2 regions of the Picosynechococcus sp. PCC 7002 genome follow, and region 1 is predicted to be linked to the other one. Evidence: predicted binding sites of a transcription regulator. Region 1 holds the regulator's gene; the other holds the start of a gene.
The links. Region 1 encodes NtcA, which controls nitrogen genes in cyanobacteria. Its sites were predicted from a motif close to TTTGTANCNNNNGNTACAAA; they were not measured.
Positions count from the first base shown of each region.

Region 2: AACQ84_RS00705 (DUF4278 domain-containing protein) is a predicted target of NtcA. The motif match lies at 12,840-12,859, and genes of this name have one in related genera.

Region 1 is NZ_CAWLFA010000001.1:1,753,811-1,769,395, reverse strand. It holds gene AACQ84_RS08580 (AIPR family protein) at 1-306, opposite strand, end outside; gene acnB (bifunctional aconitate hydratase 2/2-methylisocitrate dehydratase) at 414-3,020, opposite strand; gene AACQ84_RS08570 (serine/threonine-protein kinase) at 3,142-4,593, opposite strand; gene AACQ84_RS08565 (THUMP domain-containing class I SAM-dependent RNA methyltransferase) at 4,659-5,783, opposite strand; gene AACQ84_RS08560 (Uma2 family endonuclease) at 5,915-6,466, shown strand; gene AACQ84_RS08555 (Uma2 family endonuclease) at 6,508-7,089, opposite strand; gene AACQ84_RS08550 (lysozyme inhibitor LprI family protein) at 7,253-8,212, opposite strand; gene rsmH (16S rRNA (cytosine(1402)-N(4))-methyltransferase RsmH) at 8,292-9,164, opposite strand; gene fabI (enoyl-ACP reductase FabI) at 9,241-10,017, opposite strand; gene ntcA (global nitrogen regulator NtcA) at 10,298-11,029, shown strand; gene AACQ84_RS08530 (DUF3084 domain-containing protein) at 11,082-12,452, shown strand; gene AACQ84_RS08525 (pre-16S rRNA-processing nuclease YqgF) at 12,467-12,868, shown strand; gene alaS (alanine--tRNA ligase) at 12,923-15,556, opposite strand.
Region 2 is NZ_CAWLFA010000001.1:137,047-152,631, reverse strand. It holds gene AACQ84_RS00745 (PAS domain-containing protein) at 1-2,816, shown strand, start outside; gene groL (chaperonin GroEL) at 2,909-4,576, opposite strand; gene AACQ84_RS00735 (Rqc2 family fibronectin-binding protein) at 4,789-6,549, opposite strand; gene AACQ84_RS00730 (hypothetical protein) at 6,606-7,187, opposite strand; gene AACQ84_RS00725 (YcjF family protein) at 7,210-8,811, opposite strand; gene AACQ84_RS00720 (DUF3611 family protein) at 9,090-9,692, shown strand; gene AACQ84_RS00715 (DUF565 domain-containing protein) at 9,719-10,090, shown strand; gene AACQ84_RS00710 (ATP-dependent Clp protease ATP-binding subunit) at 10,220-12,685, shown strand; gene AACQ84_RS00705 (DUF4278 domain-containing protein) at 12,891-13,304, shown strand; gene rppA (two-component system response regulator RppA) at 13,510-14,193, shown strand; gene AACQ84_RS00695 (transglycosylase domain-containing protein) at 14,190-15,585, opposite strand, start outside.

The DNA.
Region 1 (15,585 bases):
CTTGACTTGACGAAGACTACCGATGAATTCTTTAAGTTGTGAATCCCCAAGAGTTTTTGTTGGAGTTTTGACTATTTTAGCTTGAAATATATCAATAATTTCTTCGTTGTGATTTATATATATTCCATCAATTCCTTTGTCTCCACTACCATCGCAAACTATATTTTGAACATCCATTTCTTCAAGCCTATAAATATTTATTAGAAACCAATAAAGAAATGCAGTAGACTCTGTTCTTCCTTTTATTATGTATGGCTTGATATGTGTAACAAGGCTTGAATAGTCTATGTTGATATCTGTTTGCATTTCTGATATTTTTCTTTCTTAGGATAAAAATGATAATTAAATTATAGGCTAATAAAAGGTGAATCAATGATGATTCACCTTAATTATAAAATCAGATTCCTATATTTTTACTTCGCGCCTACAGGCATACCGAGGAGATCTTCGATCTTCGGCATATCCTCAAGGGCAATCACGCGACCCTCATCCTCAAAGCCATCAATCTCATTGAAATTGAGATAACGGTATAGATCACCCTTAAACGGATCAATCTTCTCAGAGACGATCGCCTGATATTCTTCCACAGTGGGAATCTTGCCGAGGAGCGCACAAACCGCTGCTAACTCCGCCGAACCAAGGTAAACTTGCGCCCCCTTGCCCATCCGGTTATTGAAGTTCCGGGTCGAAGTAGAGAAAACTGTTGCATTATCTTCAACGCGGGCTTGGTTCCCCATACAAAGAGAACAGCCGGGCATTTCCGTCCGCGCTCCTGCCGCCGCGAAGACACCGTAAACCCCTTCATCCCGGAGTTGCTTTTCATCCATGCGCGTGGGTGGACAAATCCAGAGACGACCTTTGACAACACCCGCCCCTTCCAGGATTTTCGCCGCTGCGCGGTAGTGACCAATATTCGTCATGCAGGAACCGATGAACACCTCATCAACTTTGTCCCCTGCACATTCAGACATCAGTTTGACATTGTCAGGATCGTTCGGAGCCGCAACGATGGGTTCCTTAATCTCATTCAGGTTCACCTCGATCACATCCGCATATTCCGCATCAGGATCCGCCGACATCAGAGAAGGATTCGCGAGCCATTCCTCCATCTTCGCAATCCGACGCAGTAGGGTACGCGCATCGGAGTAACCACGGGCAATCATGTTCTTCATCAGCACGACATTAGACCGCAGATATTCCGCCACGGTTTCTTCGCTGAGTTTAATCGTCGAACCAGAACAGGAACGCTCGGCAGTAGCATCGGTCAATTCAAAGGCTTGCTCTACCTTGAGATCCGGCAGACCTTCCATTTCCATGATCCGACCGTTAAAGACGTTAACCTTGTTCTCTTTGCCGACGGTCAATTTACCCTGTTGCATCGCCACCCAGGGAATCGCATTGACAATATCGCGGAGGGTGACACCGGGTTGCAGTTCGCCCGTAAATTTCACGAGGACAGATTCCGGCATATCAAGGGGCATGACACCGAGGGCCGCTGCAAAGGCCACCAAACCAGAACCCGCCGGGAAAGAAATCCCCAAGGGGAAACGGGTATGGGAGTCACCACCAGTTCCCACGGTATCGGGCAATAACATCCGGTTCAGCCACGAGTGGATAATGCCATCACCGGGTTTGAGGGCAACACCGCCACGGGTCGCAAAGAAGTCGGGCAGTTGTTTGTGGGTAACGACATCAACTGGCTTCGGATAGGCGGCAGTGTGACAGAAAGTTTGTAGGGTCAAGTCCGCATTGAAACCGAGACAAGCCAGCTCTTTTAGCTCATCGCGAGTCATCGGGCCAGTGGTGTCTTGGGAACCCACGGTGGTCATGATCGGCTCGCAGGATGTCCCAGGACGAACCCCTTCTAAACCGCACGCTTTACCCACCATTTTTTGTGCCAAGGTAAACCCTTTGTGGGTATCTTCTGGCAGGGAGGGACGCACAAACACCGTCGTCGGTTCGAGTCCGAGGGCTTCACGGGTTTTGTCGGTGAGTGCCCGGCCAATCAGCAAAGGAATTCGGCCACCCGCTTGCACTTCGTCGAGGATCGTTTCAGGCTTTAGTTCAAAGGTAGAGATTGTTTCACCCGCTTCGTTAGTAATTTTGCCTGCGTAGGGATGAATGGTGATCACATCGCCCGTATTAAGCTTACTGACATCACACTCAATGGGCAGTGCACCGGAGTCTTCAGCGGTATTGAAGAAAATCGGGGCAATTTTACCGCCGAGAATATAACCGCCTGCTTTTTTGTTGGGGACAAAGGGAATGTCGTGGCCGAGGTGCCATAGTACGGAGTTGATCGCTGATTTCCGAGAGGAACCGGTACCGACCACATCACCGACATAGGCAACGGGATGACCTTTTTGCTTCAGTTCGGCAATAGTTTCTAACCCCTCTGGCATTTTTGATTCCAGCATTGCGAGGGCATGGAGGGGAATGTCGGGGCGAGTTGTGGCGTGGGGCGCGGGAGAAAGGTCATCGGTATTGGTTTCGCCGGGAACCTTAAAGACAGTAACGGCGATCGCCTCGGGAACTTTGGGCTTACCGATAAACCAAGCGGCTTCTGCCCAAGCATCGATCACTTGTTTGGCGTAGGGGTTGGTATCAGAGAGTTCGAGGACATCGTTAAAGGCATCGAAAACCAACAGAGTTTTGCTCAGGGCAGTGGCGGCGGCACTGGCAATATTGCTGTCGGGGGATTTGAGGAGTTCGACGAGGGATTGGACGTTATAGCCACCCACCATAGTTCCCAGGAGTTCCACTGCACCCTGGGGACTGATCAGGGGACAAGTAATTTCTTTTTTGGCAATTCCGGTTAAAAAACCCGCTTTCACATAGGCGGCTTCATCAACACCGGGAGGCACGCGATCGCGCAATAAACTCAGCAGTTCTGCTTGTTCTGCTTCGGGGGGATTTTTGAGGCGATCGCAGAGTTCAGAGGTTTGTTCTGCGGTTAGCGGTAAAGGGGGAATTCCCAATTGGGCGCGTTCGGCGGCGTGTTTGCGGTAGGCTTCTAGCATAGGGAGATCTATCGGTTATCTAACGTTTTAGATACTCTATTGTAATGCCCGCTGTAATGACGCTATGGGTGAACAATCTCAGTCTTGGATTGTCCATAGAAGTAAGGCAAAGCTGGGCTGTTTAAAGAATTTTTTGGAGCAAACGGTAAATCAGGGTAAACAAGGCGATCGCCGCCACCAAGCCCGCCCCGACTAAAACAGCAATCATTGCCAGGGTGGTAAATTCCATAGTTTGCACCAGGAAAAAAGCCGCCCCCAGGGTAATGGCACCGAGGATCACCATTTCCTTCAGTTCGAGGATGCGTCGGGCGATCGCCAAAATGATTAACCCCATGGCCGCCCCCCAAACGCCCATGCCCACATTGCCCGCCAAGAAAGTCCCCACAAGGGGCATTAATAATACTCCCTGAAAGCCCGTAAACCCTACCCCAATCAGGAGTGGCACCACAGAACCAGTGGCGGCCTGGTTCCCAGTCGAGGCTTTCGCAGGAGGTGGCGTTTTTTTAGGTGGCGCAAGGGGTGGCTGTTTTTGTTGTTTAGGGGATTTTGCCGGGGCTGGGGGCTGTACCCTTGTGGCGGCGGTGGCAGGTTGAGCGGAGCCTTGTTGCTGGTTAGGCAAGTCTAAAAGTTTGAGGGCGACCTGGGCAGATTTTGGGCGATCGCCTGGGGTGGGTTCCAACATCAAATCCAAAAGCGCCCCAAAGCGCGGTTCAATTTTTTGGATAAATTTGCGCCACTGCCATTTATTCTGATACCCATCAAACAATGTTTCCGGCGTTTCCCCCGTGAGCAACACAATACAGGTCACTGCCAACGCATAGAGATCCGTCGCTGGATAAACCTGCGCCCCCCGCATCTGTTCCGGTGGTGCATAGCCCGGTGAATAAATCCCCGTCGAACGTTGGGACGCACTGGCCGCCCCTGCCCCTGCCGTGACCTCCTTTACTGCCCCGAAGTCCAGCAGATAAAGTTCTCCGTCCACATGGCGCATAATATTCGACGGTTTAATATCCCGGTGGATCGTGCCCTGGTCGTGGACAAAGGCCAAAACCTTCAACATCGACACGAAAATTTCTTTAACTTCCGTCTCTGGTAACTTGCCCCGTGCCGCTAATTCCTGTTCTAGATCTTTCCCCTCGATGTACTCTTGCACGAGATAAAAATACTGGGCTGTTCCCTGGCCCTGGGGTTGGGGCACGATCAACGGGAAAAAGGCAAACAAATCCGGAATTTGGGGGTGGCGATTGCCGATTCGTTCTAAAACATGGGCCTCCCGCTCAAACAATTCCTGGGCCATGGCCAACTGCTGATCATCTAAATTCCCCATGGGCTGAAACTGTTTCACCACGCACAGGCGCATGGTCGGCGTATAGCGATCGCGCGCCAAAAAAGCCGTCCCAAAGCCCCCCTGACCGAGAAGTTTTTGGGGAAGGTAGCGGCCACCCAAAATTAAATGCATCCCGCAACTGGTGCAATATTTCTGCTGGGCTGTTTTTAGGTGGGTTGGATCATCGAGATCACTAAAATGATTTTGGGGATGGTGACATCCGGGACGAGTGCAGAGGATCTCCATGCCAAGGTTTAAAAATGAGGTGAAAAAAGAGCGTCAATTTGCCCCCCATCCTAACAGAGAACCCTTTAGTAGAGTTCGTATTTCAGCAGGCGACATTCCAAGCCACCGTTATAGACTACAAAGCGCCGCGACGCCCGCAGTCCGACCCGTTTCGCCAGTTCTGCATTCCCCGTAAGAATATAGCCCGTCCAGCCCTTAAACCGCTGTTTGAAAATATCGCCAATGCGTTTATAAAGCAGCCCTAGATCTTCATCAGCACCGAGACGATGGCCATAGGGCGGATTGCAGATAATCACGCCACGGTCGGCAGGGGCTTCTACTTGTTCCAGTTCCCGACAAGCCAGTTGGATATGGTCGGCAACGCCACAATTTTCCGCATTCGTCCAAGCCTGTTGAATCACTTCTTGATCGCGGTCTTGGCCAATGATTGGCTGTTGCAGTTGGTCTTTGGTGGCATATTCGGCCTCGTTGAGGAGGGTTTGCCAAAGCTCGGCATCAAAATCTTGCCAATGCTGAAAGCCAAAATCCCCCTGGAAAAGGCCGGGGGCAAAATTCAAACTTTTTAGGGCGGCTTCAATGACAAAGGTGCCGGAGCCACAGAGGGGATCCACGAGGGGCAGATCCGGCGTCCATTCGGCGAGATCCAGGAGACCAGCGGCAAAATTTTCCTTGAGGGGTGCTTTCCCCATGGCGGGCCGATAACCCCGACGGTGCAAACTATGGCCGGAGCTATCGAGGCTGATAGTGCAACGGTTATCGCGAATGTGGGCATTGATCAGCACGTCAGGATCTTCGACATTGACACTGGAGCGATCGCCAAATTGATCCCGCTGTTGATCGATGATCGCATTTTTTACTTGGAGGGCGGTGAAATGGGTGTGATTGAGATTTTTATTTTTACCGGTACAGGTGACGGCAATGGTTTGGTTGGGTGCGAGGTATTCAGACCAGTCAATGCTTTGTACGCCCCGATAGAGTTCCTTGGCCGTAAATGCTTTAACTTTTCTAATCTGTACCAACACCCGAAACGCCAACCGTGACCAGAGATTGACTTTGTACAATAACTGGCGATCGCCTTGAAAAGAGACCCCGCAATATTCTGTTTTCACCGCCTGGGCACCGAGGTTTGTCAGTTCCTGGGCCGCAAGCTCCTCAATGCCCTGGGCTACCGTTGCAAAATAGGTTTGCATTCTATATCTATCGCCTGAAATTGTTTGCCGGAAAGATTATCCCCCAGTGTAAGGGATGGGGCGATCGCCTTTTTCCTAATCCGAATTCGGTAGGATAGAACATACCATCACCCAGCACGAGGGACGATTTTATGACCGTTGCCACGAGCCGCCCCGTCCTCACCGAAACCCAAAACTTAATCCTCCCTGGTCGCTACAGTTGGGAAGAATTCCAGGCGATCCAAACGGCGATCGGTCAAGCTGCCAGCCTGCGGATCACCTACCTAGACGGAGTAATCGAACTGATGACCCTGGAGGAATACCACAAATCCATCAAAACCATTATCGGCTTTCTTGTAGAACTATATTTGTTCAATCAAGGGATCGAATTTCATCCTGTCGGGAGTGCCACCCGGGTCTCGCGAGAAAAATCCGTTTCCTTTGAACCAGACGAATCCTATTATCTCGGTGAACAAAAAGAGCATCCCGATCTCGCCATTGAAGTCAATGTCACCAGCGGTAGTCCCCAGAAACTCGAAAAATATCAACGCCTCGGCATTCAGGAAGTTTGGCTGTGGCAAGCGGAAAAATTTTCAATTTATGTCCTCGAAGAAAATACCTACCAAGCTTTACCCAAAAGTAAATTGTTGCCAGATCTTGACTTTGAACTGTTGGCGCAATGTGTGTTATGCCGTCGCGATTAGAAGCAATCCAGACCTTTACGGCCCAATATCCCCAAAAATAATCAATCCAGATGCCAAATGGGGTTTAAATCGAGTTCAAAGCCTAATAAAACTTGTTCTCCGGAAAGACAATTTGGTTGCTCTAAAATTTCTGACGCTTGGTTTTCTCGATAAATTTCTACCTGCTCCGTGGTCGGATCAATCAGCCAGCCTAATTTTGCGCCATTGTCTTGATATTCCTGCATCTTTTCCTGGAGGGTTTGGAGGCGATCGCTAGGGGAACGAATTTCCACAACAAAATCTGGACAGAGGGGCGGAAACTTCGCTTTTTCGGTAGCGGTGAGGGCATCCCAACGGTGACGACTTACCCAGGCCGCGTCTGGAGAACGGTGGGCACCATTGGGCAACTTAAAGCAAGTGGAAGAATCAAACGCAACGCCTTGTTGATTTGTTGTACTCCATATTTCCAGGCGGGCAGATAGCTTAATATTGCGTCGTCCGGTTTCTCCGCCCGTCGGTGGCATGATAATCAATTCTCCTTGGGTACTGAGTTCAAAGCGGCAGTCCGGATTGTTTTGGCACAACTCAAAAAATTGTTCGCCACTGAGCCTGCATGTATCGGGAAGACTGAGGGTGAAATTCATTACGCTAGACCCCATCGCCAGAAAATTTTGTCTGCATCCAGCTTAGCTTGTCTGTTTCAGAAAAAGGGCAATTACTTTTGGACGCGAGAGTTTTTTATATTCATATACAGACTTAATATAGGTTGGATTTTTATATAAGCAAAAACAAAGAGAATTCAAAAAGTCAAAAACAACCTTCTTCACGATCTATCAAGTTATTCATCTCGTCTATTCTTTGATCTGTAAGCCTAGCCATATGATTACAATAGATCATTGCATACATCGAGCCTCCTTTGACAATTTCAGACCAAATTCTCGCTTGCTTTTCTCGATATATTAGCCAAGCATTTTGTGATTCTTTTATTAATTCAATTAGATCTTTATTTTCCTCAAATTCAGATAGAAGGTTGTCAATGATATCATTCATTATTTTGTCTTTTTCTCGAAAAGACTTTTCTGCAAATTTATTCATCTCAAACTGAGTATTCAATCGTGGAATTTCCTCTCTTGAAAATTCATATAGTTGACCATCTCTAAATTTATAGACTACCCGGTCTCTATGTCCAGCAGCATGCGGGAGACCTGAGCTTTTATTATCTTCATTTACAATGATTTCAGCATATGCGTCTCTATCTATATCACTTACGTCTTCTAGGAAATTTACAGGGCAGATTTCACCAATCATTTCAAAATATGTTTTTATTTCTTGTTCTCTAAATTCCAAGATAGGCTTAAAAATTCTCACGCGACACCAGTAGAGGCCTTCCATACTCGAAATAACAAATTCATCCCTACCATCACCGTCTACGTCACCAATTTGTACTGAAAAAGAAGCCGTATTTATCTCTCCATTATTGTTTTTTAAATATCGATTTTTGTTAGTGTTTGAAGCTTCATTTGGTGCTAGGCTTTGAATTATTGGAGTCATGATATCTTTAGAAAATTCTTCTAAGGTTTTATCAATGGCCTTTTCTGTTTGTTTTTTACTTAAGGAAATTTCTGCATCACCAAATTTTGCGCTTTCTAATCTATTGAGAATTGCACGAAATTCTTTGTGATACTTTATGGCTATATAGAAGAATAAGCTAGGCCAAGTTATCAGGGCTTCAATCAGACTGATTATTCCTTCTAGAATTTGTCTCATTTTTAATGACGATCAAACTTAATGTACAAAACCGACTTGTGTGATAGCTTTTTCTATCTTATTGAATTAATTAGCTCGCCTATTCTGTTGTTTCTTTCAACTCGGCAAAGCGTAATTTTGCGGATCGTGCCCGAGGATTTTGGTTGATTTCCGTTTCACTGGCAACCATTGGTTTTTTTGTTAGAATCCGCCAAATGTCCCGCTGCCGAAAGGCATTTTTGACGAGACGATCTTCTAAACTATGGAAACTAATAATCCCTAATCGGCCTTGGGGCTTAAGCCATTGGGGGGCATTGACTAATAGATATTGCAGTGCATCGAGTTCACCATTGACGGCAATACGTAATGCTTGAAAGACCCTTGTTGCCGGATGAATTTTCACTTTTCTAGCCTTGGGATGATAGGTATAAAACACAATTTCTTCTAGTTCTTTAGTTGTCTGAATCGGGCGTTTCATGACTATTTTTTTCGCAATTTGTCGTGACAATCGTTCATCACCATACTCATAGAACAAATTCGCCAACGCCTTTTCCTCATAGGTGTTGACAATATCCGCCGCTGTTAATGTCTGTTGTTGATCCATGCGCATATCCAAGGGGGCATCAAAACGAAAACTAAAGCCGCGATCGCCTTGATCAAATTGCACCGAACTCACCCCAAGATCAGCGATAATCCCGTCAAATTTTTCTCCCTGGGGCTGATATTCACCAAAATTTGACCGCACCGCCCGGAAGCGATCGCCAAAGGATTTTAATCGTTCTGACGCTGCGGCGATCGCCTGGCTATCTCGGTCTACCCCCGTCACCCGCACATCGGGATATTGCTGCAAAATCAATTCTGTATGGCCACCACCACCCAGGGTCACATCTAAGTAATGGCCTTCCGGTTTCACTCCCAAACCTGCTACCAACTCTTCTTTCAATACCGAAATATGTTTAAACTCTGCCGCCATGAACCTATCCAATAAAAAACAAAATCCCCCTATCACTGAGGGGGAACCCAAGGGCGATCGCCACTAAACCAGGACATTACATCCCCATAATTTCGTAGCCAGAATCCACATAGAGCACTTGACCCGTGACCCCGCTAGAAAGATCGCTACACAAGAAAGCCGCCGCATTACCCACTTCCTTTTGGGTCACAGTCCGACGCAAAGGAGCCGTGGCTTCCACATGGTGAATCATATCGAGGATGCCGCCCACCGCTGAAGACGCCAAAGTCCGGATCGGGCCAGCCGAAATGGCATTCACGCGAATATTACTGGGGCCCAGATCCGCCGCGAGGTAACGCACACTCATTTCAAGGGCCGACTTTGCCACACCCATCACATTGTAATTAGGGATGACTTTCACCCCACCCAAATAAGTCAGGGTCACAATGGCGCCCCCTTCGGTCATCACGGTTTTAGCCCCCCGGGCCAGACGCGTTAAAGAATAGGCACTAATGTCAAGGGCCGTATTAAACCCATCCCGTGAAGTATCACTAAAATCACCCGTCAAATCTTCGCGGTTCGCAAAGGCAAGGCAATGGATCAAAATATCTAACTTGCCCCACTCTTTTTTGACAGACTCAAACACTTGATCCACCTGGGCATCATCCTGCACATTACAGGGGAGAAAAAGGGAAGGGTTGAGGGGCGCCACAAGCTCACCTACTTTTTTCTCGAACCGTCCCTTATCATCGGGGAGATAGGTAACCCCAATATTTGCCCCGGCGGCATGTAATTGTTGGGCGATCCCCCAGGCAATGGACTTATTATTTGCAATCCCAGTGACTAGGGCATTTTTTCCGGTTAAATCAAGCATATGGGTTCTCAAAAAGTATAAAAAATTAAAGCCAAGAAGCCAGCGTATATTATCTTCGCGCTCTGGTGACTTCGATGCAAACGGCTACTTTAGGGCAAATCAGGGAAAATTCTGCAAAATGCCTGGGAACTAACCCAGAAATCCATAATTATTTTGAAGCAAAAAGTACAAAATACTATACCAGAGTAAGATTTAGTTTAAGGGGAATGCTCATGGTCTCTGCACACTGAGCGCTGATATTTCACCCATCACGGTGGGGAACTGTTGCCCAACAGAATCTATGATGTACAACCCTGATTTCAACCAACCTCCTTTCTCTTCTGCCAATCCAGTGCCTGAACTACCTGCGACTCAAATTACAGACCTTGCGACAGCGTTTCGTCAGTTTCACAGTGGCCCCTTCCCACCTGTTGTGGAGAACTATGACCGGGGCAAGACGATCTTTTTTCCGGGGGACCCAGCGGAACGGGTTTATTTTCTTCTGAAAGGAGCTGTCCGGCTGTCTCGGGTCTATGAAGCGGGGGAAGAAATTACGGTGGCCCTGCTCCGGGAGAATAGTGTCTTTGGGGTTTTATCGCTACTCACGGGACAAAAGTCGGATCGCTTTTACCATGCGGTGGCTTTTACTCCTGTGGAACTGTTATCGGCTCCCATTGAGCAGGTGCAAAAGGCGCTTAATGAGCACCCAGAATTAGCAATGTTAATGCTAAAGGGGCTGTCGTCACGGATTTTACAAACGGAGATGATGATTGAAACCCTGGCCCACCGGGATATGGGGTCACGTCTGGTGAGTTTCTTGTTAATTCTCTGTCGAGATTTTGGGGTGCCGACCGATGAGGGGATTCGCATTGATCTCAAACTGTCCCACCAGGCGATCGCCGAAGCAATTGGTTCGACACGGGTGACAGTAACGCGCCTCCTGGGAGAACTCCGGGAACAGGACATGATTTCGATTTATAAGAAAAAAATTACCGTCCATGACCCCGTAAACCTGAGTCAACAGTTCGCTTAACGCTAAAGTAGAGAAGTCATACTTGTGTGTTTGGATGTCACCTTTTTGTTAAATGACCAGTGCTTTTGTACTAATCTTTTCAGTTTTAATCTTGGGGGGCATCCTGGCGGCACTGGGCGATCGCCTTGGTAGTAAGGTCGGCAAAGCGCGGCTTACATTATTTAATCTGCGGCCAAAACAGACGGCGGTGGTCGTCACGGTAATGACGGGAACAGTGATCGCAGCTAGCACCTTGGGGTTATTGTTTGGCTTGAGCAAGTCCTTGCGCCAGGGGGTTTTTCAGTTGGATGAAATCCTCGCCCAGCGGCGGCAAGAGTTGATGGATGTGACGGCGGAAAAGGAAAAGATTGAAAAAGAGTTACAGGCCGCGAGGGATGATCGCCTAGAAGCAGAACAAGATTTACAGGAGATTGAAGCAAAATTTGAAACGGCCCAAACTCAACTGGCGGGTTTTCGGGAACAAGCCAGCGAACTTCAGGCTGATATTAATGCGCTCACCACAGAGCAAACGACCTTGCGGCAACAGCGCGATCGCCTCCAAGCCCAAAGTGAAACCCTCCGCGCCCAGCTCAATCAACAAAACACCATTATTGAGGAACGCTCCCAGCAGATCGAAGCCCTAGAAGCCCAACAAAGTGAGCTCCAAGCCGAGATCAACCAGCGCGATGGTCGCATTGCCCAACTCGACCAGGCGATCGCCCAAAAAGATCAAGTGCTCACGGGCCTAGAAAATCAGATTGGCTCCCTAGAACAGCAAATTGATATCCTCGAAGCCAACTACATCAATTTCCGGAGTGGGAATGTCGCCCTCACCACAGGGCAAGTTTTAGCCTTTGGGGTGGTGCGGATTATTGATCCCAAAGCAGCCAGCCAAGCCGTTGATCAGCTGCTCCGGGAAGCGAATCGCAACGCGATCATTGCCACCGGAGGCGTTAATCCTGACTTTGAGGCGCGGGTGGTGCAAATTACCAATGCCCAAGTGCAACAACTCCTAGGGCAAATTGCCGATGGTCGGGACTACGTGGTGCGCCTCCTGGCGGCGGGGAACTACCTCCAGGGGGAAGGTTCCGTCCAAGTGTTTGCGGATGTGACTTTAAATGAGCAGGTTTTTCGCGCCGGGGAAGTGATTGCCACTTTGTCCCTAGAGGAGCTGAGTGTACAAAATCCTACTGCGGCCCGGCGTCCAGTGGATTTTCTGTTGGGGGCAGCGCAATTCCGGGCGCGGCGAGCCGGGGTTCTCGGAGATATTCAAGTTAAAGATGGCAATGTCGGTCACATTATCAATTTTGTCGAAGCCCTCAACAACTCACCAGAACCCGTGACAGAAATTCGGGCGATCGCCATCGAAAATGGTTTTACGGCTGGCCCCCTCCGCTTAGAATTAGTGGGCCTCAGTAACGGTAGAATCGTCATCAGACAATAGGACAAGAAGAGTACATGAGCGTTTATCTTGGGTTTGACCCAGGCCGTGACAAATGTGGCCTTGCGGCGCTGGATGACCAAGGGCAATTGTTGAACCATGGCGTCATTGCAGCGGATCAAGCGCCCAACATCGCCAAGGAATGGTGCCAAAGGTATGGTGTTTCCCTGGTGGTCATGGGCAATCAAACGACGGCTAAAGAATGGCATCAAAAGCTTACCGCTGTTTTGCCCCCAGACATGGCGATCGCCTTTGTCAATGAACGCAATAGCACCCTCGAAGCCCGCGATCGCTATTGGCAGATGTATCCGCCCAATTTGTTCCAGAGATTGCTTCCCCAGGGAATGCGCTTACCTCCCCGACCCATTGACGATATTGTGGCGATTTTATTGGTCGAACGCTATCTCAACCCAACCTAAACAGCAAAAAAGATGGGCCAGAATCCGACCCATCTCGACGATTGGGGTGTGAGCTTAACCTAGAGTTTCACGAAGTTGCTGTTTTGCAGTGTGGAGGGCTTCGGGTAATTTACTGGCATCCCGTCCCCCGGCTTGGGCTAGGTTGGGACGACCGCCGCCGCCACCACCGCAAAGTTTGGCAATGCCGCCGATAAATTTACCCGCTTGTACTTTTTTGCCTTTGTAAATCCCTTCGCTAAAGGCGGCCACCAGGGAAACCTTGCCATCTTCTGGGGTTGACCCCAAGACCACTGCTGCCTCACCCAGTTTTTGTTGGAGCCGTTCAGCCGCAGTCTGGAGGGCCTTGGCATCGAGATCGCCCATATTTTCCACGAGGATCTGAAATTCGCCGACGGTTTCCGCTTGGCTCACGAGGGCTTCGGATTTGGCGATCGCCAGTTCTGCTTTGACCTTTTCTAATTCCTTTTGGGTGTTGCGCAGTTCCGCCTGGATATTTTCTACCCGTTCGGTGATTTCTTCCGGTTTGGCTTTAAATTTATCGCCGAGGTCTTTGACCACCTGATCCCGCACCTTGAGGTATTCCAGTACTGCCGGGCCAGCCACAGCTTCAATGCGGCGGATCCCAGAAGAAATGCCCGTTTCGGAAATGATTTTAAACAGGCCAATTTCAGCGGTATTTTTCACGTGGGTGCCACCACAAAGCTCCATGGACACCCCAGGAAAATCCACAACCCGCACTTCTTCGCCGTACTTTTCGCCGAACATGGCCACGGCCCCCTTCGCTTTGGCCTCCGCAATGGGCATCACTGCCACTTGGCCTTCGTGGGCTTCGGCAATCCAAGTATTGATTTGGGCCTCAATTTGAGTCAATTCTGCAGCCGTTAACGCCCTGGGGCAATTAAAGTCAAACCGCAGGCGATCAAAGTCCACTAAAGAACCCGCCTGGGAAATGGAGTCATCCACAATATTTTTCAGGGCTGCTTGCAATAAATGGGTTGCGGTGTGATTCGCCTGGGCGCGACGACGGCAGGCCCGATCAATGGTGGCATTAACTGTGTCGCCGACCGTTAAACTGCCCCGTTCCACCTTGCCATGGTGGACAAAGAAACCCGACTCTTTCTGGACATCGTTAATGCGGACGACGAGTTGATCGCCGGAGAAATAACCGCGATCGCCAATTTGTCCCCCAGACTCTGCGTAGAAAGGTGTTTGGTTACAAATCAGTTGCACCACTACCCCGGCTTCGGCGGTTTCTACCCGGTGGCCATCCACGAGAACGGCTTCAATTTTGACCTGGGATTGCAGATCCGTATAGCCTAAAAACGCCGTCGGATGGATGTGTTCAGCTAATTCATCAAGGCTGCCTTGGACGGTGAGGTCAATGGTTTCATGGGCGGCCTTAGAGCGTTCCTGCTGCTTTTTCATCTCCGCTTGATAGCCTTCAGCATCGACCGTTAAACCGTTCTCTTCGGCAATTTCTTGGGTGAGTTCAAAGGGGAACCCAAAGGTATCGAATAGCGTAAACGCATCGACCCCGGAAATTTGTTTTTCTTCCTTGGCGATAATATCTGCGAGGAGTTTTTCGCCCCGTTCGAGGGTCTTGAGGAAATTGTTTTCTTCCCGCTCTAATTCCTGTTTAATGAAACTTTCCCGTTCGCGGGTGTTGGGGTAGGCGGCTTCTGAGAGTTGAATCGCTGTTTCTGCCACCTGGTTAATAAAATTCCCGTCAATGCCGATCAGTCGACCGTGACGCACCACCCGTCGAATTAAGCGCCGCAGCACATAACCCCGATCCGTATTGGAGGCCGTAATCCCATCGGCAATCATGTGGACGACAGAACGCACATGGTCGCCAATCACTTTTAAGGAAACCTTTGTTTTTTCGTCAGCTTTTTCGTAGTGAATCCCGGCGGCTTTGGCGGCCGTTTCAATAATCGGAAAAATCAGATCCGTTTCGTAGTTGTTGGGCACCTGCTGGAGGATTTGCGCCATGCGCTCCAAGCCCATCCCCGTATCAATATTTTTGTTTTGTAGGGGTGTTAAATGACCTTCGGCGTCGCGGTTATATTGCATAAAGACGAGGTTGTAATACTCGATAAACCGGGTATCGTCCTCTAGGTCAATGTTGTCATCGCCGAGTTCTGGCTTGAAATCGTAATAGAGTTCAGAGCAAGGCCCACAAGGCCCCGTTGGCCCGGATTTCCAAAAGTTATCTTCTTCTCCCATGCGGATGATGCGTTTGGGATTTACACCGACCTTGTCACGCCAGATTTCAAAGGCTTCATCGTCTTCGCGGAACACACTGACGACAATATTTTTCGGGTCAAGCTGAAACACTTCCGTAGAGAGTTCCCAGGCCCAGGCGATCGCCTGCTCTTTGAAATAATCCCCGAAGCTAAAATTACCCAGCATTTCAAAGAAAGTATGGTGCCGGGCGGTGCGGCCCACATTTTCGATGTCATTGGTGCGGATACATTTCTGGGAGGTAGTAGCGCGGGGGCTAGGGGCGTCCTGCTGACCGAGGAAAATCGGCTTAAACGGCAACATTCCCGCAATGGTGAGGAGTACCGTCGGGTCTTCCGGCACCAAGGATGCACTGGGGAGGATGGGGTGTTGCCGCTGGTTGAAAAATTCTAGAAATTTTGACCGAATTTCACTTCCGCTCAGGACAGGAGGCACACTAGACATAGGAGTTACGAAAAATTTTTGCGCTACAA
Region 2 (15,585 bases), 1.6 Mb from region 1:
ACCCAGAACCAGCCGCAGCACCGGAATACAGTCACCATGAACTGAAATTCTTTGAAGAAATTCTTGAAAATGCCTTTGCTGGCTATTGGGACTGGGATTGTATCAACAATATCGAGTATCTCAGCCCCAGTTTTAAGCGGATGTTTGGCTATGCAGATCACGAACTGCCTAACCGCCCAGAATCCTGGCAAAAACTGATTTTTCCCGAAGATCTCCAGAAAGTTAACCACAACCTGCAACAGCACATTGCTAGCCATGGCGAAATTCCCTTCTGCAACGAAGTCCGTTATCGTCACCGAGATGGCTCCACGGTTTGGGTGCTTTGTTCTGGTAAGGTCATCGAATGGGATGCACAAGGTCAACCGCTGCGCATTATTGGCTCCCACATTGATTTGACTCCCTACAAACGCTTTGAAGAACGCCTCAAACGCAGTGAAGCCTCCCTCCAGGAAGCCCAACGCCTCGCCCATATCGGTAGCTGGGAAGTCGATCTTGCCACTGGTCGTCTCTCCTGGTCGCCGGAACTGTTGCGGATGTTTGGTTTAAATATGGCCCAGGGGCCGCCCACCTACGATGAACATTGGGCCTTAATCCACCCCGATGACCAGGAACGCCTCAAACGCTGCGTTGAAACAGCGATGCGCACGGGCGAAAGCTATATGGTGCAATACCGTGCCCAACTGACCAATGGCCAAATTTTCTACCATGAGGCGAGGGGGAGTAGTCAAAAAGATGCCTCTGGCAAAACCATCCGTTTTTTTGGAACTGCCCTCGATATCACGGAGCGGGTCTTGGCAGAACAGGCTCTCCGGGAAAGTGAACTCCGCTGGCAATTTGCCCTAGAGGGTTCTGGAGATGGGGTCTGGGATTGGAATGCCCAAACAAATCGTGTCTTTTTCTCGCGGCAGTGGAAAGCGATGTTGGGCTACAGCGAGGCGGAAATTGGTGACACCCTGATGGAATGGGAAAGTCGTGTCCACCCAGATGATTTGGCAATGACTTATCAAGCCATCCAAGCTCACCTTGATGGCCAGACAGAAATCTATCGCAGTGAACATCGGGTGCGGTGCAAAGATGGTTCCTACAAGTGGATTTTAGACCGGGGCAAGGTGATCGAATGGACGCCGTCAGGGGAACCCCTGCGGATTATTGGTACCCATAGTGACATTGGCGATCGCAAACAGGCGGAACTGGCGTTGATTGATGCCAAAGAAGCAGCCGAAGCGGCCGCCCATGCCAAAAGTATGTTTTTAGCCACCATGAGCCACGAAATTCGGACGCCCATGAATGGCATTATCGGGATGCTCAATTTACTGCTCTACAGCGAAGGGCTCACCACGGAACAGCAAGAACACGCCCACATCGCCCTTTCTAGCGCCGAATCTTTACTGATGTTGCTGAACGATATTTTGGACTTCTCGAAGATGGAAGCCGGCAAGTTGCAACTAGAAACGGTGGATTTTGATCTCCATCAATTTTTTGAAAATTTTGCCAAGTTGATGGCGTTTGCCGCCCAGGAGAAAGGTCTCAATCTCATTTTTGATTTACGGGGTTTGCGGCACGGTTCTATCCAAGGGGACCCTGGGCGTTTACGACAAATCCTGACGAATCTGGTAAGCAATGCGATTAAATTTACCAACCAAGGGGAGGTGATGATTCGCTGTCAAACGGAGCGGGTTGGCGATCGCCTCGATTTTACCTGCTCAGTGACGGATACTGGCATTGGCATCGCCGCTGAGAAATTGAACGATCTTTTCGAGCCTTTTACCCAGTTAGAAGCGGGAACCACCCGGCGTTATGGTGGCACGGGTCTCGGTTTGGCGATTACCCAGCGTCTTTGTCAAGTGATGGGGGGCACCATTGAAGTGATTAGTACCCCAGGGGAGGGGAGCTGTTTTACCTTTACCCTAGGGTATGGGGCGGGGCGATCTCAACTGTCGCGGATGACCGCCGATAGCTTGCAGGGGCTAGAGATCCTCATCGTCGAAGAGCAACAAACCCAACGGGAAATTTTGCGCGATGAACTCCAAGCCTGGGGCGCCACTGTCCAAGCCGCAGCCAACGGCCAAGAGGCGATCGCCCTTTGGCAAACCCAGCCCCCCACCACCGAAACGCCCCTCCTGATCTTGGATCATTCCCTGAGGGAGATCGATGCCCTGACCCTCGCCCAAAATCTCCAACAGCTTTACCCTCAAAAAACCTGTCAGTTACTGCTGCTCACCACGTTTCCCTATAGCCCCACCGATCCCCAAAGCTTCCCCCAACTCACGGCAACCCACCACCTCGTCAAGCCGATTTTATCCCGTCCCCTGTGGCAGGCCTGTCGGCGTTTCTGTGAAAATTTCGCCCAGCCAAACGCTAGAACCCCAGATTCTGGCTCCCAACCTAGTGCAAGCAAACAGGGCCAAAAAATCTCGGCCCGCCTCCTCCTCGTGGAAGATAACCCCGTCAATCAAATTATTATTCGGGGCCTCTGTCAACAGTTTGGTTTTTCCGTCGATGTCGCCCCAGGGGGCACAGAAGCCCTACAAATGCTCCAAGCAACCCCTGAAAATCAGCCCTATCGTTTAATTTTGATGGATTGCCTCATGCCCAAGATGAATGGCTTTCAAACGAGCCAACATATTCGCCGGGGTGGTGGCGGCGATCGCCACCGGCAGATACCGATCATTGCGCTCACCACCACCCTAGGAGAAGCCAACCAAGAGCAGTATTTGGCAGCAGGCATGAACGACTACCTCAGTAAACCCCTCAATCCCCAAACCCTCCGGGAAACCCTCAATCACTGGTTACAGGAACAGTCCCCGATGGGCTAACTTAACCCAAGATTTTGCGCCCAGAAAACAAAAAAAGCACCCCGGAGGGTGCCCAATGCAGATAATGAATCTTTAAAAGGGTTCAGGAAAAATTACATCATTCCCATGCCAGGCATTCCCATGCCGCCCATGCCACCCATACCGGGCATACCACCACCCATGTCAGGGGCGGGCGCTTCGGGTTCGGGCTTCTCAACGACGAGGGCTTCGGTTGTGATCACCATTCCAGCGATGGAGGCTGCATTTTGCAGAACAGAACGGACAACCTTCGCCGGGTCAATGATGCCAGCGGCAATCATATCGACATATTCGCCAGTGGCCGCGTTGTAGCCAACGTTGAAGTCACTGGTACGAACCCGTTCTACAACCACAGAACCTTCGGCACCCGCGTTATCAGCCAATTGGCGGAGGGGCGCTTCTAGGGCGCGGGAAACGATATCGACACCGAGCTTCTCTTCGTCGCTACTGAGGCTTGCCTTTACTTCAGCGACCTTTTCAGCGAGGTGAATTAGGGTCGTGCCACCACCAGGAACAATGCCTTCATCGACAGCGGCTTTGGTGGCATTGAGGGCATCTTCGATGCGGAGCTTGCGGTCTTTGAGTTCAGTTTCGGTGGCTGCACCAACTTTGATCACAGCGACACCACCAGCAAGCTTGGCGATCCGCTCCTGGAGTTTCTCCATGTCATATTCGGAGTCGGTTTCAGCCAGTTGCTTACGGATTTGGCTAACGCGGGCGTCAATGTCAGCTTTGCTACCGCCGCCGGAAACGATGGTAGTTTCTTCCTTACTGATGGTGATTTTTTCGGCGTTACCGAGCATATCAAGGTCAATGGCTTCGAGGCTGAGGCCCACTTCTTCGGAAATGACCCGACCGCCGGTGAGGACAGCGATGTCCTGGAGCATTTGCTTACGGCGATCGCCAAAACTGGGAGCCTTGATCGCGGCGGCATTGAGGACACCACGGGCTTTGTTCACAACGAGGGTCGCCAGGGCTTCCCCTTCAATGTCTTCGGCAACAATCAGCAAAGGACGACCAGAACGGGCTACCTGTTCGAGGGCGGGCACGAGGTCGGCGATCGCCGAAATTTTCTTGTCGGTGATCAGGATGTAGGGATTTTCAAATTCAACGATTTGCCGTTCCTGGTCGGTGACGAAATAGGGGGAGATATAACCGCGATCCAGTTGCATTCCTTCGACTACATCCAGTTCGGTGGCGAGGGACTTGGACTCTTCAACGGTGATCACGCCATCTTTGGTGACTTTGGCCATGGCTTCGGAGATCATCCGGCCTACTTCTTCGTCATTCCCAGCAGACACAGCGGCCACCTGGGCGATCGCCTCTCCTTCAACGGGCTTGGCGATCGCGGCAACTTCCTTCACGAGGAACTTCACTGCCGCATCAATACCCCGGCGCAGGGCCACGGGATTTGCCCCAGCCGTCACATTTTTCAAACCTTCGCGGATCAACGCTTGGGCCATAACGGTAGCAGTGGTCGTGCCATCCCCAGCACTGTCATTGGTTTTCGCTGCCACTTCCCGGATTAACCGCGCCCCCGTATTTTGGAGCGGATCACTAAGTTCAATATCCTTTGCAACGGTGATCCCATCATTCACAATTTGGGGCGCACCATACTGCTTTTCGAGGAGTACATTCCGACCCTTGGGGCCGAGGGTGATTTTTACCGCATCGGCAAGGGCATTAATCCCTGCTTCGAGGGAGCGTCTAGAGTCATCCTTGAAAGAGACAATCTTAGCCATAGGAGTTTGCGTTATAAAGTTTTACGTCACTAGCAAATTTAGCACTCCTAGGGGGCGACTGCTAATGTTTTCTGGTTTCGGCGATGCAAACGGGCCAAAAGCTTTTAAAAAAGGCTTTTCAAGCAATTTGTCTTTTGTGGCTACATATTCTCTTTAAAAAATCAAGTGAGGGATCTCATACCTTTCCCCCCAATGAACCGAAACCCTACCCCCTACTTTTTCTCGGACTGATCTGTGGATTGGGTTAATTTGGCGATCGCCGCCTTGGCCCGTTGGGGTTGACCCCAGAGAATCGTTTCTTGTTTATAGATGCACATTCCTGGTTTGGCCCCCTTGGGTTTATAAACGTGCTTGGGTTTTGTATAAACAATGGGCACCTGATCGCTTTGGCTGGCGCGGCTGTAATAGGCTGCAAAATCCGCCGCCCACTGCAATTCCGCCTCATCGGGAACTGCACCGGGTTCTAGTCGTAATAAAACATGGCTACCGGGGATTTCTTGGCTATGGAACCAAAGATCATAATCATTGGCCACCCGAAACGTTAGATGATCATTTTGTTGGTTATTGCGCCCGATCCAGAGTTCTGATCCTCCTGGGGTGCTGTAAATGTGGGGTTTAGAAACCGCTTGTTTAGCAGTGGGTTCTCGGTTTGTTTTGAGGTAACCCCCGTGGATCAATTCTGCCTGAATTTCCTGTAAAGCTTCCAAGTCAGTGGCGTTTTCGTAATTAGCAATTTGTCCCAAACTGGCTTCAATGTGTTCGAGGTAATGAATTTCTGTTTCTACTTCCTTTAAAAGTGGTTGCACAATGTGATTTGCTCGCTTTAGTTTTTGGTGTTGCTTATAAAAAGCCTGGGCATTTTGGACAGCATTTTTATCCGGTTGGAGGGGAATTTTAACGCGATCGCCTGAGGCAAAATCCGTTAGGGCAATTTTGGTTAAACCCGGTTGCCACTCGTGCAAATAGGCCATGAGTAAATCGCCGTATTGACGGTATTGATCCGCTTCGGTGGATTCTGTGAGGCGCGTTCGGAAAAGTTGGGCCTTTTGCTGCAATTTTCCCAACAGGAGACTAACTTTCTGGCTGAGTTGGTGGTGCAGTTGTTGGAATTGTTGTTGATTAAGGCGGCTTTGATAATAGTGATTGAGAGTTGGCTGTAGGGGCAAACAAGATTCATCCGGCTGCCAGGTTACCATTTGATATTGGTTGTCCTGGAGCGTCAGGCAAAACTGTCGCTGTTCTAGGCAAGCAAGCCACCGTTGCCACTGCTGAAAAAGATTTTCCCAATCGTTAGCGGTGAGGGTATCCGTCGTTTGCTCAGGGGTTAACTGGGCCGCGCCAATCATCCCTTCTAGAAGAATAGGACTCACGCCCCGGTAATTTTCGAGGATTTGTTTTTTCAGGGATTTGGGTAATAGGGCGATTCTTTCTTGCCAGCGTTCAAAGGATTCTGTAGGGCTGGGCGCTGTTTTCGTCAGGGCCGGTGGAAATTCGTAGGGTTGGCCGGTTTGGACGGGGCGGACGGTGGAGCGATCGCCACTAATTTGTTGGGCCGTAGTAACAATTTGCTGGTCAGCATTGGCGAGGATTACGTTGCTATGTTTCCCCATAATTTCGACATACAAATGCCATTGGGGGACTTCTCCAGGGCGGCGGCCAAACTGAAAATCCACCACCCGTTCCCAGGGTTGGATCAGTTCAATTCCCAGCAAGGCCGAACCTTTAATCAAGTGGCGCAGTTGGTCGCTAAAGGTAAAGGTATCGGGATCCCTGGGGGGGCGATCGCCTAAATGCATTCTGGCGGCCTGGGGGTGCCAAGATAACCAGAGCCATTCCCGTTTTTCGAGGGTACGCAGGGCTAAACAGAGGGTTTGTTTGTCGTATTGATAAACTTGTTCGAGGCGCGCCGGCACCCAGTCCCGCTGTAATTCCGTGACCAGGGCCACCAAGGTTGTGTAGTCTACTGCCTGAATTTTCATTGCTGCTCGATTCTCCCCAATGCCGATGCCACGGATCGCAGTCTTGGATCTTAGGGGCTTTCGCTAAAACTATCCAGATAAGCGCCGATATATTTTTTCATCCGCTCGATGAAATAGGCCGAAAACAGTTCCCCATAGTCTGCTTCTACGAGGGCGATCGCCTCATTGAAACGGTGATGACCACAGGCGATAAACTGCGCCGTAGAAATGGCATGGAACTGCGATTCTGCCCCAGGCACATTATTTTTAAACGCATCAATATAAAGTCCCCGCACGCGGCGCACATAGTCTGTTTCCCAATCGCTAAATTCAACGGTGCCGATACTGGGAAACGACAATTCCACATTTTTCATAAAGCCCATCACCATGTTCATACATTGCCGGGTCTGCTCGATGGGGAGCGCTTGGGCCGCGCCGCGCCGATAGGCCCATTGGGTAATGCCGTTGGTCACTTCTAGGGCGCGCAGTTTTGCCAATTTATCCAAGGTTTCCGTCGGGAAGCGATCCAGATCTTGCAATTGCTGTTCAATTTCGGCTTGAAAACCAGCAAAATCCGCCGCAAAAAATTCCTTGAGTTCGTAAATTTCCGCTAATTTCTGCCAGTTAATCTGTCGCTGTGGTGCCATAATCATGCCTCAAGCTTCCGCGCAAAATCTACCATTCATCCCGCCGTCGCCGTTGGGGTGCCGTCCATTCCAACTCCGCTAACTCTGGGTCTTCTTCCAGTTCAATTTGCCACACTTCCTTAAAGGGATTGACAACTTTTAGAATTGCATCGCCGACAAAATCTTTGACAAACTCATCTTTTTTACTGAGCTTAAACTGTTCCTGCACTACTTCCGTGATCCCGCCATCGCCCCAATCCTGGTCATGGCAGAAATATTCAATGAAACTTTTGCCCGCAATGCGCGTGAGGTAGGCGGCTGTCACCCCTTGGATTGCTTTGCCCACGAGGTACGTAGCAATGTTTGTTTGGAGAATTTTTGCAAGAATTTCCACCGCCCCTTTAACGACCCCTAAACTAACGAGGGTTTTGCCGAGGGAGACGGCTAATTCTTTACCGCGATCGCCATCGATTTCGCAGCCATACACCCGACCAATTTCCATTACCATCTGGGCATTTACCGCCGCCGTCGCCAACATATCCACCACAGGTAAAGGCGTTACAGCAATTACTCCAGCACCAATCCACTGGTAGCGTTCGATCACTTGTTCGGCCTGTTTTTTCCGTTGGTGTTCAATGATTTTGCGGGCTTCTTCCCCCAGGCGTTGGGATTGTAGGAGGAGATTATCTGCTAACAAATCATCCCCTTCAGCCCGCAGCACCACCGCTAAACGCTTTACTAGGGGCATCACGTCCGGCTCTGGGGTAAAAATTTCGCCATCCTCTAGTTCTACGGGTTGGGGATTGGCACAGACTAAAACCACGTCCTGGGGAGTGATCAGGTGTTGCACTTTTTCCTTGAGGCGATCGCCAATTAATTGTTGATCAGCGTCTGCGTAAACGTCGATTTTGTTAAACACCAACAGCGATCGCTTGCCAATTTCAGCCAGCTCACAGAGGGGATCATATTCCGATTGCCGCAGATCGTTATCCACCACGAAAATCAGCAGATCCGCATTGGTTGCCAACTCCCGCGCCAGGCGATCGCGTTGAATGCCCGCTTCCCCCGCTTCTAGAATCCCCGGCGTATCCGTGATCAAAATCTGCCGATTCACCCCTTTTAGTTTCAGGCGATAGGTCTGGCCGGTCTGGGTAGTGCCCATGGTCGCTTCGACGTTACCCACCATTTGCCCAATCAAAGCATTCACCAAAGATGTTTTGCCCGCTGATCCCGTACCAAAGACAGCCACCTGGAGCTCTTGGCGCTCAAAATTCGCCTGAATTTCCTGGGAACGGTTCAGGAGGACTTTCTGGACGACTTTATCTTGGATTTGGTTGACTTGCTGTTGAATGGTGCGTAGATTTGCCGCCGCCACCTCTGTTTTTTCCGTGGGCAGTTGGGGCTGGTAATTGACAACTTTCCGGGGCGATCGCGGTTTTCGTTTGCGACCAAAGAGGTTGAAATAGCGCCAAAACGTCCAGAGAATTAAACCAATTAAAGCAATAAGCACCAAAATCAGCAGATTTGCCAGAAATGGCGCCGTAAAGGACACCTGGAGATAGAGACGATAGAGGGAATTCACCAACCACAACATCAGCCCCAGAATAATACTCAGGCCAATGAAAAATAAGGTGAGGCGAATCGGGTGCATTAACGCGCAAACTCTCTGAAAAACCTGATGACCATCATAGCTTGTCCCCCTTCGCTGAGGATGCTGTAACCCTTAGTTCACTTGACTCCCATTGTTTGTTTCCGGCTGCTTGGTCACGATTGATCTTGGTGATGGGCATCAAATGCTAGACAAGGGAGCGCTGGTTGGAGTTATGGGCGATCGCCTTTTCCCTTTTGGCAACCCAACAGTTGATATAAGAGAATGGAGCAAAAGCAAATTCTGACCCTGCAGACATAACCCCATCACCACAAACTCCTATGAAACGTGATTCCTACGGTGCTTTAGCGGGCGCATCGATCCCCGCCGCCATCCTCAGAGCCTCGGCCACCCTCAAACTCGCCGGTAATATTGGCTTCTGGGTACAGATTATCCTCGGTGTTGTCGCAGCGCTAATTCTCCTCTTTGCCAGTGCGAGCCTAGTCGGCAGTGATGCCACCAACGCCAACCAAGATATTCGCTTTAGCCAGGGAAGCAGCTTTGGGCTATTCTGTGCCGCCGGCGGTCTCATTGCCCTCATCGTGAGTATCTTTTTCTTCTTCCGCTACAAAACCATTGCCCGACTGATGCTCGCGGGTGATAGCTCCCTCCGGCCCAAGAAATCCTACACCATTCAAACCATTAAATTTGGTCTCTTGGCTAACCTCCTGGGTATGATGTTTGCGATCATTGGTGCCGAAGCCTTTGTGGGGCTCGTCCTAGGGAAATCTTTGACCATTCCCCAGGGGGCCGTTTTTTCAAACACATCCCAGCTCATTCAACCGAAAGATTTATTTATTATCCTGGCGAATACCCACACGATCGCCTCCCATTTCACCGGGATTGTCATTGCCCTCTGGCTCCTCGATCGATTGAATAAATAATGTCCTCACCGTTCCCGACGTGACCTATGCAACGTACCCGACTCAATCTCCTCCTGGGGGAAACCCTTGGGCAATTTACCAGTTTTTTTCAAAATCCATGGCGCAAGATGGCCTTGCTCGCCATTTTTCTCCTTTTTGGAAACTTTGTTGCGACGGTTTTTCCGCCGGCTATCGGCCAAGCCATGGCTTGGGATCCGATAGTTGCCATTGGGATCATTTTTTTGGCTGAAGTTAGTAATTTTCTCTACTACAGACAAGGCGATCGCCAAACCATTGCCCAAAAAGCGGCCACAAACCCTACTGCGCCCCAGAGCCGACTCTTATTTCAACTGATGCATGTCTTCAAAATTGGGCTGCTGTATGGCCTCACTGTTTCTGCCGTTAACGTCGGTTCGTAGCGAATGTTACCAGAGCTTGCCAAGGGGGAGAAACCGTATCAGAATCAATTGTTCTAGGCATCAACCAAAAATTTCCCCTGTGCTAGAATCAACTCTACATAGGGACTAGCAGCAGGTAAAAAACAGGTCATGTTTGAACGCTTCACAGAAAAAGCTATTAAGGTGATTATGCTCGCCCAAGAGGAAGCGCGTCGCCTTGGTCATAACTTCGTTGGTACGGAGCAAATCCTCCTCGGTCTCATTGGTGAGGGGACTGGCGTTGCCGCTAAGGTACTCCGGTCTATGGGGGTTAATCTCAAGGATGCCCGCATTGAGGTAGAGAAAATTATTGGACGGGGTTCTGGCTTTGTGGCCGTTGAAATTCCGTTCACGCCCAGGGCAAAACGAGTTTTAGAACTCTCCCTCGAAGAAGCTCGCCAATTAGGTCATAACTATATTGGTACGGAGCATTTGTTACTAGGCTTAATCCGTGAAGGGGAAGGAGTTGCTGCCAGAGTCCTCGAAAATTTAGGGGTTGACCTCTCCAAGGTGCGTACCCAAGTAATCCGGATGCTCGGTGAGACCGCAGAAGTCGCAGCGGGTGGCGGTTCTTCCCGGAGTAATAAGACACCGACCCTAGATGAATTTGGCTCAAATCTGACCCAACTGGCAAAAGATGGCAAACTTGATCCCGTCGTTGGTCGTCAAAATGAAATTGAACGGGTGATTCAAATCCTCGGGCGCCGCACGAAAAATAATCCGGTACTGATTGGCGAACCAGGGGTCGGGAAAACGGCGATCGCCGAAGGTCTTGCCCAAAGAATTTCCAATGGGGATGTACCTGACATCCTCGAAGAAAAGCGCGTTGTCACCCTCGACATTGGTTTGCTGGTTGCGGGCACGAAATACCGGGGTGAATTTGAAGAACGCCTCAAAAAAATCATGGACGAAATTCGCCAAGCCGGGAATGTGATCCTGGTGATTGACGAAGTCCATACCCTAATCGGTGCGGGTGCTGCGGAAGGGGCGATCGATGCCGCCAATATCCTCAAGCCTGCCCTCGCCCGTGGTGAACTGCAATGTATCGGTGCCACCACCCTTGATGAATATCGCAAACACATCGAGCGGGATGCGGCCCTTGAGCGGCGTTTCCAGCCCGTCATGGTCGGTGAACCCTCAGTCGAAGAAACTATTGAGATTCTCTTTGGTCTGCGGGAACGCTATGAACAGCACCACAAGCTGAAAATTTTGGATGAAGCCCTCGATGCAGCGGCAAAATTAGCCGACCGTTACATCAGCGATCGCTTCTTGCCCGACAAAGCCATTGACTTAATCGATGAAGCGGGTTCCCGTGTTCGGTTGATCAATTCCCAACTGCCCCCCGAAGCGAAGGAACTCGATAAAGAATTGCGCGATGTCCTAAAGCAGAAGGATGAAGCGGTGCGCTCCCAAGACTTCGATAAAGCGGGTGAATTGCGCGATCGCGAAATGGAAATCAAAACCGAAATTCGGGCGATCGCCGCCAGCCAAAAAGAGAAAAATAGTGACATCGATGCCGTGGTTGATGCTGAAGAAATCGCCCACATCGTCGCCTCTTGGACAGGGGTTCCCCTCAACAAACTTACCGAGAGCGAATCCACCAAGCTTCTCAACATGGAAGACACCCTGCACCAGCGTCTCATTGGTCAGGAAGATGCCGTTAAAGCTGTATCTCGCGCCATTCGTCGGGCCCGTGTTGGCTTGAAAAACCCCAACCGTCCCATCGCCAGCTTTGTCTTCTCTGGCCCCACTGGGGTTGGTAAAACCGAATTAACCAAGGCTTTAGCTGCCTACTTCTTCGGTTCTGAAGATGCGATGATTCGCCTCGACATGTCTGAATTCATGGAACGGCACACTGTTTCTAAACTGATTGGTTCCCCTCCCGGATACGTCGGTTATAACGAAGGGGGTCAGTTAACCGAAGCCGTCCGTCGTCGTCCTTACACCGTTATTCTCTTTGACGAAATCGAGAAAGCCCACCCCGACATCTTCAACATGCTGCTGCAAATCCTTGAAGATGGACGCTTGACCGACGCGAAGGGGCGCACCGTGGACTTCAAGAACACCTTGATTATCCTGACCTCCAACATTGGCTCTAAGGTCATTGAGAAAGGTGGCGGTGGCCTCGGCTTCGAATTTGGCGAAGATGCGGCAGAATCCCAGTACAACCGGATCCGTTCCCTAGTCAACGAAGAACTCAAGCAATACTTCAGACCTGAATTCCTCAACCGTCTCGATGAGATTATTGTCTTCCGTCAACTTAACAAAGAAGAGGTTAAAGAAATCTCCGAAATCCTCCTTAAGGACGTCTTCAAGCGCCTGACTGAGCAGGAAATTGAGCTGCAAGTTACCGACAAGTTTAAGGAGCGACTCGTGGAAGAAGGCTACAACCCATCCTATGGTGCCCGTCCGTTACGTCGCGCGATTATGCGCCTGTTAGAGGATGTCCTTGCTGAGGAAATTCTTTCTGGCCGCGTTGGTTCTGGTGATACGGCGATCGTCGACATCAATGAAGAAGGTAAAGTGGCCGTCAGTAAAGCGGCAAAACCTTTGGAATTAGCCAAGCAACCTGGTTAACTGTGACCAATCTCTAGCCTGTCGATAACCCTAACGTTAATTAAAACCTAAGATGCTAAGAGGAGCTTTCGGGCTCCTTTTTTGTGGTTTGGTTATACGCAATCTAAGTAGAATCCTTAAGTTTTTCTGATTTTTTCGAGAAAATCTAGGGATTAATGTAACAATAGTTACAGAAAAAGTTTTGAGGCACAGTGAGGAAATCTCTATGAAATTGACATATCGTGGTGTTTCCTATGATTCTCTTCCCGCAACCTTAGAAGTGACAGAAGGGGATATCTTAGGTCGTTATCGTGGACAAACGGTGCGGCGACACTGTGTAACGCAAACAGTTGATCGTCCGGATGTTGAGTCAGTACTCCTCCACTATCGGGGTGGCACCTACGCGATTCAGCAACCTGTGGTTAAAGCGACGGCCCAACAGCAACAGGAAGCGGCCGCTGCAGCTTGTCCGGTACGAGTCCCACAGCTCTCTAAATTAATGGGTCAAGACGCCCGGCGTGTGCACCTGGAAAATATGCGTCGCAGCTTAGAACGGCGGATCCGCACGGCCCAAGCCCAGGGGGACGAACAACTGATTACCCTGCTGCAACAGGAGTCTAATGCTTTATCCTCGGTTTAAGGTGTGATTTTGATTTAAACTCTTTCTGACTCTGGTGATAGAACAAGGTAAATCTCCCCAGTAGTTATAACAGTAAGAATAATGAATATTAGTTGGAAGTGGATGGAAGCTGCTTCCTTTTTTATTGGGAAAATGGTCGGTGATCGCCTTGGGTCAGGTTTCCTTCTTCGGGAATAATGGGAATCAAGGTGTTTTGGAAGTAACCATGCGCATTTTGTTGGTAGACGATGAACGGGAATTACGGGGCGCCCTGAGCCAAGTGCTCCAACGGGAAGGGCATACCGTAGCATTGGCAGAAACTGGCCAGCAGGGGTTAGAACTGGCCTGTGATCAAGAGTATGATCTACTGATTTTGGATTGGATGTTGCCGCAATATTCGGGGGTTGAAATCTGCCAACGGGTGCGATCGCTAGGCCGCACAACGCCTATTTTATTTTTAACGGCCAAGGATACGGTGGACGACCGGGTTTCTGGTCTGGATGCTGGTGCCGATGATTATTTAGTCAAGCCCTTTGAGTTGCGGGAACTGCTGGCCCGGGTGCGGGCGTTATTAAGGCGATCGCCAGGGGGAGAACCACCTAATCGTTTAAGAATTGCCGATCTCGAATTAGATGTGGCCAACCAAATGGCCTACCGTGCTGGCCGGGCTATCCGCCTCTCGGATCGGGAGTTGCAACTCCTGAGCTATTTTATGGAGCACCCGGCTCAACTTCTGACCCACGAGCAAATTTATCAACACCTCTGGCAAGATGGCGATGAATCTCCTAGCAGTAATGTGCTGGCGGCTCTGGTACGCTTGCTACGACGCAAGGTAGAAGCAAAAGGCGATCGCCCTCTAATCCACACCATTTACGGAAAAGGATATTACTTTGGCGAGCAGAATACCTAGGGAGCTGTTTCCTTCTTCTGAATAACAGGGGGAGCCGGCACATCAACATTCGTAGGAGCTGGTCTTGGGGCCGCCGGCGGACTCGGTGGCGTTGCGATGGATGCAGGTCGATTATTACTCGGTAAGGGGGCAAGGGGAGGCACAGTATCCGCCGGATCAGTGAAGTCAAAGGCCGGTGCTGGGGGTTTAATTTCATTGTCGACCACAGCTTTATTATCATTGTTCGTCGGTGTTGTCGCCGCTGCCTCTGAGGTTGGGCGCTCATCAGAGGATGCTTCCGTGGTCTCTTGTGCTTCTGAATTTGTGGTGCTGGTTTTTTCTTCTGTATCTGTGGCAACGACCTGCGTTTTTTTCGCGCCTCCTTGGATTGGTTCTGCGGCAATAGAACCGACGCGATTATTCAAATTTGGTAATTTGGGAAAATCTTCCACCGTCATGGCCGCCGCAATTTGACGCATTGCATCACCCCAAAGGCGCGCCGCTGTACTACTGGCTCCCCAGGTGGGTTTATTATCGTCATTGCCGAGCCAAACCCCTGTTACCATTTGGGGGATGTAACCAATAAACCACAGGTCTCGCGCCTGATCGGAGGTGCCTGTTTTCCCGGCCACTGGACGACCAATATTCGCTTGGCTGCCGGTACCGCTACTCACGACATTGCGCAGCATGTAAGTCATGATGGCGGCACTATCAGAATCGATAGCTTGGATCGGTTTGCGGTTCGCTTGGTAAACGACCTTGCCATTGCGATCAAGGATTCGACTAATGCCATACACAGGCTGATAAGCGCCACCATTTGCGAGGGTGCCATAGGCGGCGGTTAGCTCTAGTAAATTTACTTCCCAGGCCCCCAGAGCTAGGGAATAGGTGGGCTTCATCTCTGATTCAACGCCCATGCGGTGGGCGAGATTAATGATCGGGTCCCAACCCACATCAAGCATCACACTCAAGGCGATGGTATTGATCGATTTTGTCAGGGCTTCTGTGAGGGAAACAGCTTGATTGCTGACGGTACCGGAATAGTTCTTCGGACGGTAGCCATCAATGGCAAATTCTTGGTCAACGTAGGTTGCATTGGGAGACATCCCAGAGGCAATCGCCGCTGCATAGACAAACATTTTGAAGGTTGAACCAGGTTGCCGTTGGGCTTGGGTGACGCGGTTATATTGATTATTTTCAAAATCTAAACCCCCAACCATCGTTTTAATCTGGCCACTGCGGGGATCGATGCTCACCATCGCCGCCTGTTCAAAGCGTTGATAACGCCCGTAGTTCGTAATTCCTTCCGCTACAACCGCCTCTGACCACTCCTGCCATTGAGGATTTAAGGTCGTTTCAATGACAAAACTGCCCGTTTCCAACTGCTCTGGGGAAAGGTACCGTTTCAGTTCT